DNA from 3 places in the Verrucosispora sp. ts21 genome. Region 3 is predicted to be linked to each of the others. Evidence: riboswitches for the same ligand, from Rfam matches in the RefSeq annotation. Region 3 holds a riboswitch; each other region holds the start of a gene.
The links. Region 3 has a riboswitch for cyclic di-AMP ahead of C1A38_RS10780 (C40 family peptidase). Riboswitches for the same ligand answer to the same signal wherever they lie in the genome.

Region 1 (3,270 bases), on a different contig from region 3:
CGGCCGTCCACCTGCCGTAGCCCGGCCGCCACGGCCGGATCGTCGGGGCTGAGCAGATCGGCCAGGCCGGCTACCCGCAGATACCGTCGGGCCGCCTCGTCACGGCTGTCGAACCAGGTGACCGGGCGGGCCGCCAGATCACCGGCGCGGGCCAGTTCCGCCGGGGACCACACCGCCTTGATGCCGAGCCCGACCACCGCGTCGACGGTGACCGCTCGGCTCACGGCGGCGAGCGCCAGACCGACCACCCCGCCGAGCGAGTGGCCCAGCACGATCACCCGGTCGCCGGGGTGCAGGCTCGCGGCGACCTGATCGGCGAGTGCGGCGAACGAGTACGCCGGCAGCGGGGTCGACGCGCCGTGGCCGGCCAGATCGGGGGCCATCCACCGTCCCGGCCACCGCTGGTGCAGCAGCGGCGCGCAGGGCAGCCACACGTCGCCGGTGGCGCCCATCCCGTGCAACAGCAGCAACACCGGCGCGCCGCCCCGCTCACCCGACTCCGTGATCATGTCGGGCAGTTTGCCACCGCCCGGTCCGGTCGGCGAGAGCCGCGACCGGGATACGACACCGGGCGCCGACCCCGAAGGATCGACGCCCGGCACGAACAGCATGAGTCAGGACGAATAGCCCCGGGTGGCAGCCCAGTTGGCCAGGTCGATCGTGCTCAACCAGTACGAGTAGTACGACGCGTCGGCCGAGTCGGCGATCTTCACCATCCGGCCCTCGTCCTCGTAGCCGACCACGGCGACGTAGTGGCCGCCGGGGAAGGAGTGCCAGCCACCGGCGGTGTCCACGACGCTGCCGGCGACGTTCACCACGACGCCGCGCCCGTCGGAGATGGCCGCCACGACATCGGCCTGAAGCTGGTCCATCTGGGCCGGGGTCGCCGCGCCACCGGGGATCATCGTGGTCTTGTACGGCTCACCCTTGACCGCGGCGTTGAGCGCCCGCGTGGTGTCGTACGCCGAGTTGGTGCCGGCGAAGGTGGTGCCCATCTGGGCGGCGAGGGTCTCCTGGCCGCGCTCGATGCCGGCGGCGCTGAGCGCGTTGCGCACCGCTGCCGGGCCGCAGTAGTAACCGTTGATCTGGGCCTGGTAGTCGTACGACAGCACCTTCTCCGCCGGCGGCTTCGGGGCGGCCTTCTTACTGGCCACGTCCGGGTCGGCCGTGGTGGCCCGCGCCGACGGCGAGGCGGCGGCGCTGCTCGGCGCGGCACTGCTGGGGACGGCGCTGCGCGGGGTGCTGCTCGGGTCGGCACTGCTGGGCGCGTCGCTGCTGGGGGCGGTGGCGACCCGCGCGAGGGAACGCGAGGCCGCACTGTCGTCGCGCAGCTCGGCCACGGCGGTGGCGGTGGGCGCGTCGACCAGGTTGTCGTCGCTCCGGGCGACCAGGGCACCGGCACCGGTGGCCAGCACGAGGGCCACCGCCGACGTGGCGAAGAGCTGATAGGGGCGTTCGGTGGCCAGCTTACGGAGCTGACGCTTGAGGGTGTGCTTCACGAGAGCCTCCACGGGCTGAGGGGTGGACGGGTGGGGCCTGGCTCAGGCTGCGGAGAGCGGACCGGCGAGCGCAGGCACCACGGTGCCGTGGAGGCGGGGGAATATCGGGGGTGTTGAATTGTGCTGCACGAGTACAGGAACTCCTTCCGACACCGCCGACCGGGTTAGCTGACGGATTCGGGCGGGAAGATCGCCCTACCGCGAGCCGTGGCTCGCGGATTCACCCCAAGTGGTGCAGTGGTTCCCCGGTTCGTGTGATCACGATTGAGCGGGTCGGCGCGGCGTCGCCACTTGCGATCATTTACCGCACCGGACAGGCCGACACTACTGTCCGGTATCGCTCCTGCCAAGCCTGCCCTGACCTGCCTAAACCTGGTCCGGTGCGATTTTTTTCGGGTATCGCGGAACTGTCGTCGCTCAATGGGACAGCGCTCGCGGACATTCCTGTCGGGGCGGTAACCGGACCGGACGTTGACAATGTTCCCGCACATTGTGGCCCGTCTTCGACGTCTGACCCACGTTGACCGATTCGGCAATTGCTGTGACCGGGGTCACCGAATTTCGGCCACCTGCCGCTGAACGGACGGGGAGGCGACGCTCATCCCACCCGTGCCGGCCGCCAGCGCAGGGCTGTTGCGGGCCGACCGGCGACCACCCGACGAGGCACCGGCAGCGGGTTCGGCCGCAGCCGCTGAGCTGCGGCGTACGCCTCGGTGGAGAGGGCGCGGGCGGCGTCGGCGGCCAGTTCCGCGGCCCGCCAGGCGTCGCGTTCCCGCTGCGCGGCCGCCTGATAGGCCGCCAGGCGGCCGTCACGCACCACCCGGGCCAGGAAGACCTCCTGCTCCGCGGGATGCCGTCGGGGATCCCAGCCGGCCCGGTGGGCCAGCGCGTCGGCGAGCTGCCGCCCCGTCAGGTCGCCGCGCCAGTATGCGGTCATCGCGGCGTGGTGCAGCCAGCGCTCCCGAGCCGCGTACTCGGCGGGGGTCCGGGGCGTACCGGGGCTGGGCCAGGCGGTGGCGGCGGCGAGCCGTCGGGCGGCGGTCTCCGCCTCGTCGTACGCGGCCCAGGCACGGTCGAGTTCCGTCTGCGCGCGTTGCCATGCGTCGCGGCGACGTCCGGCGTTCTGCGTGGCGCCCGCCGCGGCGACGGCGACCTCACCGGCGTAGCGACGCTGGTCCGCGACATCGTCGTGGTCCGGGAGGTCCGGGAGGTCCGGGGTCCGGTCGGTCGGCGGGCCCGGCTCGGGCCGGGCGACAAGCGCGGTGAGTACGCCCAGCGCGAGCACCAGCAACACCGACCAGATGGCGGCGGCCCGAGGCGCGTCGATCAGGAACTGGTAGAGAACGGTCTTCTCCATGTCGATACCTCGCGGGAGCGATGTGGCGGCCTGGGGTGCCGCCGGTGGCGGGTCGCCGCGTAGCGACGGATCCCGGATCGTCAAGGTGGTGGAGCGCGGGAGGCGGAAGGCACACCGGGACAGCCGTGCGAGGGACGTCCGGGTCAGCCGACGGTACGGGCGGGAGTCAGGCGCCGGGCGGGGCGCGGACGCACCGCAGACCCGAGGTGTCCACCGCAGGCGGCTGATCGTCGACAGCCACGCCAGTCGGGTCGGCGCCCTGGTCGGGCCGCGCCGGGGACACCGGTGTCGTCGCGGCGCCAGCGGCGGGGCGGTCGTCGCTGCCGCTGGTCAGTCCATCGACTGTCGGCGGAATCGCGGCGCACCGGTCGGATGCCGACGTCCCGGTCGACGGGGCGAAGCTGACCATGCTGG
Region 2 (3,270 bases), on a different contig from region 3:
ACACTCACCGTACGCAGCGATTCCGCCACGTTCCGGCCGCCTCGGCCGTCCACCGCGAGAGTCGTACGGCCGGACTGAACCGACTCGCCCGCCGACACGTACTCCGCTGAAGAAATCGTTGGGAGACTATCGAATGGGCGCCGATCACAGCCGTGCCGCTCCGCCCACCCCACCCGGGGTGCGGCGGATCCTCATCGTGACGGTGGTCCCCCTCTTCCTCGCCACGCTTGTCGCCGCGCTGGTGCTCTGGCCCCGCGACGCCCCCCGCCCGGAGGCCGGCGACGACCTGCCCCGGTACCACGGCACGGTCACCCGGGTGGTGACCGAACCCTGCCCGCCCAACCCCGCGGTGCCGGAGGGCACCCCGACGACGGCCGGTGGCCCGTGCGGCACAGTCACGGTACGGGTGCAGGACGGCCCGGACGCCGGCCAGCACGTCGACACCCCCATCCCGGCCGGGCCGGGCGCACCCTCGGTAAGCGTCGACGACGACGTCATCCTGGTCTCGTTGATCGACCCGGAGGACCCGGCGATCAGCACCTACAACATCGCCGAGCACCAGCGCGGTACGCCACTGATCTGGCTGGGAGTGCTCTTCGCCGCCGCCATCGTCGCCTTCGGACGACTGCGTGGGCTGGCCGCCCTGGCCGGCCTGGCGGCCAGCTTCGCCATCCTGCTCACCTTCGTGCTGCCCGGCATCAGCGCCGGCCAGCCGCCGCTGGTGGTCGCCATCGTCGGCGCCGCGTTGATCATGTTCGTGGTGCTGTACCTGACGCACGGGGTGTCGGCGCAGACCTCGGTGGCCGTACTCGGCACCCTCGGCGCGCTCGTGCTCACCGGGTTGCTCGGCCTGGCCGCCACCAACGCGACCCACCTGACCGGCTTCGGCAGCGAGGACGCCACCACCCTGTCGATGTTCCGGGGCGACGTCGACCTGCACGGCCTGTTGCTGGCCGGCATCATCATCGGGTCACTGGGCGTCCTGGACGACGTCACGGTCACCCAGGCCGCGGCGGTCACCGAGTTGGCCCACGCCAACCCGAACATGTCCCGCCGCGAGTTGTACCGCTCGGCGACCCGGGTGGGCCGGGCGCACATCGCCTCGGTGGTGAACACCATCGTGCTGGCGTACGCCGGCGCGTCGCTGCCGCTGCTGCTCCTGCTCACCGCCGACTCCCGCGCGCTGGGTCAGATCGTGACAAGCGAGTTCCTCGCTCAGGAGATCGTCCGCAGCGTGGTGGCCACGCTCGGGCTGATCGCCGCCGTACCGCTGACCACCGCCCTGGCCACGGTGGTGACCACCGCCGGACGACGCCGTGCCGGGGCGAACGCCGCGCCCGGAGCACCCGACGACGTGGCCGTCGCCCTGCCGCGACCGGCGACGGACCGGGCCGAGACACTCCAGGCCCTCAGCACACCGCGTACCCGTCACACGCCCCCCGCCACCCGTTCGGAGTGGCCCGAACCGGACAGGAGCACCGACACCCCATGGTGACACTCCTCAACGTGAGCACGCCGACCGAAAGGATCGACAAGCGTGTCACTCGTCACCCAGTGCGATTACGAAATGACACATCTTGCCGGGTTCGGCACGTAGAGGACCAGACCGACCGTCGGGTAACCTCACTGCCGGTCACCGCCGAAGGCGCGCACCGGCGCCTGCGGTGCCACCGCCCAATCGCCACCAGGCGAGCCGGGAACCCAGGTACGTGGGGTGAATCCGCACCAGCGGTAGGGGCCACTTCCGTCCCGAACCCGTCAGCTAACCCGGTCGGCGGTCGATGGAAGGGAAGACAGTGACGGCACCCCTACGCCGCTGGTTGACGCCCGTGGTGGCCGTGTTCGCCGCGTTCGCCGTCTTCGCCGGCCCGCTGCCGGCGACGGCTGCGCCGAAGCCCCCCAAACCAGCCGGTCATGACGACGACCCGCCGATGCTCAACGAGCTGATCGAGGCGACGAACCGGGACTACACCAAGGCCAAGTCGAAGCTGGAAAAGTCCAAGAAGAAGCAGCTCAAGCTCGCTGTCGAGGTCCGCCGCGCCGAGGCTGACCTGGACGCCCTCGCCCCACAGGTCGCCGAGATCGCCACCCAGTCGTACCGGACCGGTCGGGTGGGCGCGATCGCCATGCTGCTGCAGAGCAACGCCCCCGACTCGTTCATCCACCGCGCCGCCGCGCTCGACGAGTTGAACCTGGTCAACAGCAAGAAGCTGGGTGAGGTCAACGCGGTCAAGCGCCGCGCCGAGACGGCCAAGCTGGCGCTCGACGCCGAGGTACGCGAGCAGCAGAAGCTGACAAACGACATGGCCCGCAAGAAGAGCGACGCGGAGAAGTCACTCCGCCTGGTCGGTGGCGTCGGTCTCACCGGTGGCCTGGTGGCCGCCACCTCTCCGGTCGCCCGGCCCGGCCCGAACCGGTCAGCCGACGGCGGCTGGAAGGCCGAGTCTTGCAACCAGAACGACCCGACCACCTCCGGCTGCATCACGGCGCGCACCCTGCACATGTACAAGGAGGTCAAGCGCGCCGGCTTCAACAGGTTCGTCGGCTGCTACCGGCCGGGTGACAAGTGGGAGCACCCCAAGGGCCGAGCATGTGACTGGTCGTTGCAGAACAGCGGTTTCCGGCCCTGGTACAACGACGACACCCGGATCTACGGCAACAACCTGGCCGCGTTCCTGGTCCGTAACGCCGACCGGTTGGGTGTCTACTACGTGATCTGGAACCGGCAGATCTGGTTCCCGGCGACCGGCTGGAGTTCCTACAGCGGCCCGTCGAACCACACAGACCACGTGCACGTCTCGATGTACTAACGCACATCCGGCAGCACTTCGAGGGCCGTCCCGCCGTCCGGTGGGGCGGCCCTCGGTCCGTCGGCTGATGCCCTCGGCGGCCCGGCGGGTGCCGTCAGGTGCCTCTGTCGGGCCGGCACTCGCCGTCAGGCGGCGGACGCGAGCTCGGCGACCAGCTCCGCCGGTTCCGCAGCCACCGCACGGACCTCGCCGGCGGCCAGCCGGTAGGACATGCCGACCACCGCGCAACGCCCGGCGGAGACCTCGGCGGCAAGCATCGCGGACGAACCCAGCATCGCCGTCACGGTCTGCGCGATGTGAATGTCGACGATCGAGTTCAGGTCGTCCACCCCGGCGGCCTGGGCCTGGCGCAGGCTGGGCACCACGGCGTCCACCACCGCACCCAGGTGACCCGCGGGGGCAGCGCCGGTGGCCAGTGCCGCGCGGGCCGCCTGCACGGCACCGCAGGAGTCGTGCCCGA
Region 3 (3,270 bases):
AAGCGGAAGATCGTCGCCACCTGCCCGCACTGCTTCAACACCCTGGGCAACGAGTACGGCCAGCTCGGCGGCGAGTTCGAGGTGGTGCACCACACCCAGTTGCTGGCGCATCTGGTCGCCACCGGCAAGCTCACCCCGGTACAGCCGGTCGACGGCGGTGTCACGTACCACGACCCGTGCTACCTCGGGCGGCACAACCGGGTCTTCACGCCGCCGCGTGAGGTGCTGGGCAGTGCGTTGGGGGCCGGCGAGATCACCGAGATGCCGCGCAACAGCGAGCGCTCCTTCTGCTGCGGCGCCGGTGGCGCGCGGATGTGGATGGAGGAGCGGATCGGCAAGCGGATCAATGTGGACCGGGTCGAGGAGGCCATGTCCACCGGGGCCAAGACCATCGCCGTCGGCTGTCCGTTCTGCTCGACGATGCTCACCGACGGAGTGAACGGCAAGGGCGCCGGCGAGCAGGTCGAGGTCGTCGATGTGGCGAGCGTCCTACTGCGGTCGGTCCGGCCCGAGCAGGCCCGGGGCGCCGAGGAGGGCGAGCCGGTCGGCAGCTGAGCAAGGCTTGAACACCTACGGGGTACGGCGGGCTCGCGTGGTCCGTCGTACCCCGTATTCACATTTACTGGTGTGACTATAACGAAATGATCGACACCCTTTGTGCGCAGCCGGTTGCGCAAACGTGAATCGGTCGTTGGTCGCCTTGATTCCGACCGTCGCCTTCCCTAATGTTGGGCACCGACCGCTGTAGGTCGTCTGTTCCGCCCCTCTACCGCCCGCGGGACACCCGGCGGTCGGTTGCAAAGGAGTCGCTGCCGGTGGCAACCATGCCCCTCCATCGTCACGTGCCCGGACGGTCGAGCCGTCCAGGTGGCCTGCGGAGAGCCGCTCACCGTCTGCTCGTCCTGGTGGCCGCCGCCGCAGTCGGCGCTGGCCTGCTCTCCGCCCCCGCGCACGCCGAGCCCTCGGTGGAGGAGATCGAGCGCCAGATCGACAAGCAGTGGCAGCAGCTTGAGCCCACCATCGAGCAGTACAACAAGGTGCGGTCGCAGCTGAAGGTCAACCGGAAGAAGTCGGCCGACCTGCAGAAGAAGATCCAGCCGCTGGCCCTGGAGGCCGAGCTGGCCATGAACCGGGTGGCGGACCTGGCCTCGCGGTACTACGTGAACGGGCCGTCCCAGGAAATCGGCGCGATGCTGCTGAACGCGAAGCCGGACCTGCTGGGCGAGCAGATGACCATGCTGGAGCGGCTGGCGGCGTACGAGCGCCAGCAGCTCGAGAGCGTGATGAAGGTCCGCAAGAAGTACGACACCCAGAAGGCCAAGCTCGACGCGCTGATCGCCGACCAGGAGGCGAAGGAAAAGCAGCTGGCGGCGAAGAAGAAGCAGATCGACGCCAAGATCAAGCAACTTGAGCGGTCGCTGCCGGTGACCACGGTGAAGACCACCAACTGCCCGACCATCAACGGGGTGGTCAGCGCGGCGGCCCGGACCGCCATCAAGGTCGCGTGTGCCCAGGTCGGCAAGCCGTACGTCTGGGGTGCCACCGGCCCGAACTCGTTCGACTGCTCCGGCCTGACCCAGTACGCGTACAAGGCCGCCGGCATCTACCTGACGCACTTCACCGGCGCGCAGTGGAACGAGGGCAAGGCGATTTCCAGGTCTGAGGCCCGCCCCGGCGATCTGGTCTTCTTCCGCAGTGACCTGAGTCACGTCGGCCTCTATCTGGGCAACAATTTGATGGTGCACGCACCCAGAGCAGGTAAACCGGTGAACGTCTCACCGATCACCACGATGCCGGTCGCCGGCTTCCGTCGACCCGGCTGAGCGAGCACACAGGAACATCACCAGGGCCCTCGGTCAAGCGACCGAGGGCCCTGTCCGTTGTCGGATTTGTGCACCGTGAGTGATGGCGTGGATGTGTTGCGTATCGACGGGGATCGTCCCTACGCTGGGCAATCGTCGGCCCGATGGCAGTTCCGTCCACCAGGGGCGGTGACGGTCCGACACCGCCGAGTCGCTTGCGCGAGCCGGGGACCCAGGTTCCCGGGGTGAATCCGCGATCATCGCGGTAGGGCGCTCCCTTCCCGCCCGAACCCGTCAGCTAACCCGGTAGGCGGTACGGGAAGAAGGAGTACGGAGCCCGGTGGCACACCATGCCCCGCGGCCACTGTCAGCACGGCCGGCACCGTCCGGCCCGACGACGGCTGCGCCGCGATCCCGCTGGTACCGCTGCACCACCGCACTCGCCGCTCTGTCCGCGACCGCCGTCATGCTGACCGGCGGCGCGACGGCGGCCCACGCCGAGCCGACGGTCGACGCCATCGAGCGCCAGATCGACGCGGACTGGAACCGGCTCGAACCACTCGTCGAACGCCACAACGCCACCCGGCAGGATCTCGCCGGCAAACGCCGGGAGGCCGACGCCCTGGCCGCTCGGATCGCACCGCTTGAGCAGCAGGTCGACGCGGCGATGACCCGGGTCGGCGCGCTGGCGGCGCGGGCGTACAAGGGCGGCACGGTCGGTGCCGTCAACGTCCTGCTGGGCAGCAGGTCGCCGGGCGAGGTCGTGGAGCAGATCGGCCTGCTCGACCGCTACGCCCACTTCCAGCAACAGGACGTACGCGAGGCCAGCGAACTGCGCGACGAACTCACCACCGCCAAGGCCGGGCTGGAACGCACCATCGACCAGTTGACCCGTACGGAGGCCGAGCTCGGGCAGAAGCGACGCCAGATCGACGCCGAGATCGACCGGTTGCAGCGGCTCCGGCTGCGGGCGTACGGCAACGGAGGCGGTGGCCCGCTGCGCCCGGCGCCCTGCCCGGCCGGCTATCCGGGCGGGCCGGCGGGGGTGGCGGTGAAGTTCGCCTGCGCCCAGATCGGCAAGCCGTACGTGTGGGGGGCCGAGGGACCGAACGCGTACGACTGCTCGGGTCTGATGCTTGCCGCCTGGGCGCGGGCCGGGGTGGCGCTACCGCACAACGCGGCCCGGCAGCGTCAGGTCACCGCGTCGGTCAGCCGCAGCGCGCTACGCCCGGGTGACCTGGTCTTCTACTACCGGGATCTGCACCACGTCGGCATGTACGTGGGCGACGGCTGGGTGGTGCACGCCTCCCGCGCCGGTCAGCCGGTGAAGATGAAACGGATGGACACCAGCCCCATCCACAGCTTCGGCCGACCCGGCTGAGGGGTGGTCCCGGCGTTGGCGTGGTCCTGCCGGAGGCGTGGGTCTGGTGTTGGTGTGGTCAGCGGGTTGGCCAGGTGCGCCAGTTCT

Region 1: another riboswitch for cyclic di-AMP. It lies ahead of C1A38_RS07095 (C39 family peptidase); the one in region 3 lies ahead of C1A38_RS10780 (C40 family peptidase).
Region 2: another riboswitch for cyclic di-AMP. It lies ahead of C1A38_RS05620 (coiled-coil domain-containing protein); the one in region 3 lies ahead of C1A38_RS10780 (C40 family peptidase).

Annotation. Positions count from the first base shown of each region.
Region 1 is NZ_PNOZ01000011.1:89,683-92,952, forward strand. It holds gene C1A38_RS07090 (alpha/beta fold hydrolase) at 1-509, opposite strand, end outside; gene C1A38_RS07095 (C39 family peptidase) at 615-1,511, opposite strand; cyclic di-AMP (ydaO/yuaA leader) riboswitch at 1,638-1,780, opposite strand; gene C1A38_RS07100 (hypothetical protein) at 2,098-2,856, opposite strand; gene C1A38_RS07105 (hypothetical protein) at 3,023-3,270, opposite strand, start outside.
Region 2 is NZ_PNOZ01000009.1:2,419-5,688, reverse strand. It holds gene C1A38_RS05625 (YibE/F family protein) at 134-1,495, shown strand; cyclic di-AMP (ydaO/yuaA leader) riboswitch at 1,662-1,792, shown strand; gene C1A38_RS05620 (coiled-coil domain-containing protein) at 1,797-2,810, shown strand; gene C1A38_RS05615 (carbonic anhydrase) at 2,936-3,270, opposite strand, start outside.
Region 3 is NZ_PNOZ01000019.1:34,968-38,237, forward strand. It holds gene C1A38_RS10770 ((Fe-S)-binding protein) at 1-555, shown strand, start outside; gene C1A38_RS10775 (C40 family peptidase) at 810-1,823, shown strand; cyclic di-AMP (ydaO/yuaA leader) riboswitch at 1,997-2,130, shown strand; gene C1A38_RS10780 (C40 family peptidase) at 2,143-3,183, shown strand; gene dcd (dCTP deaminase) at 3,242-3,270, opposite strand, start outside.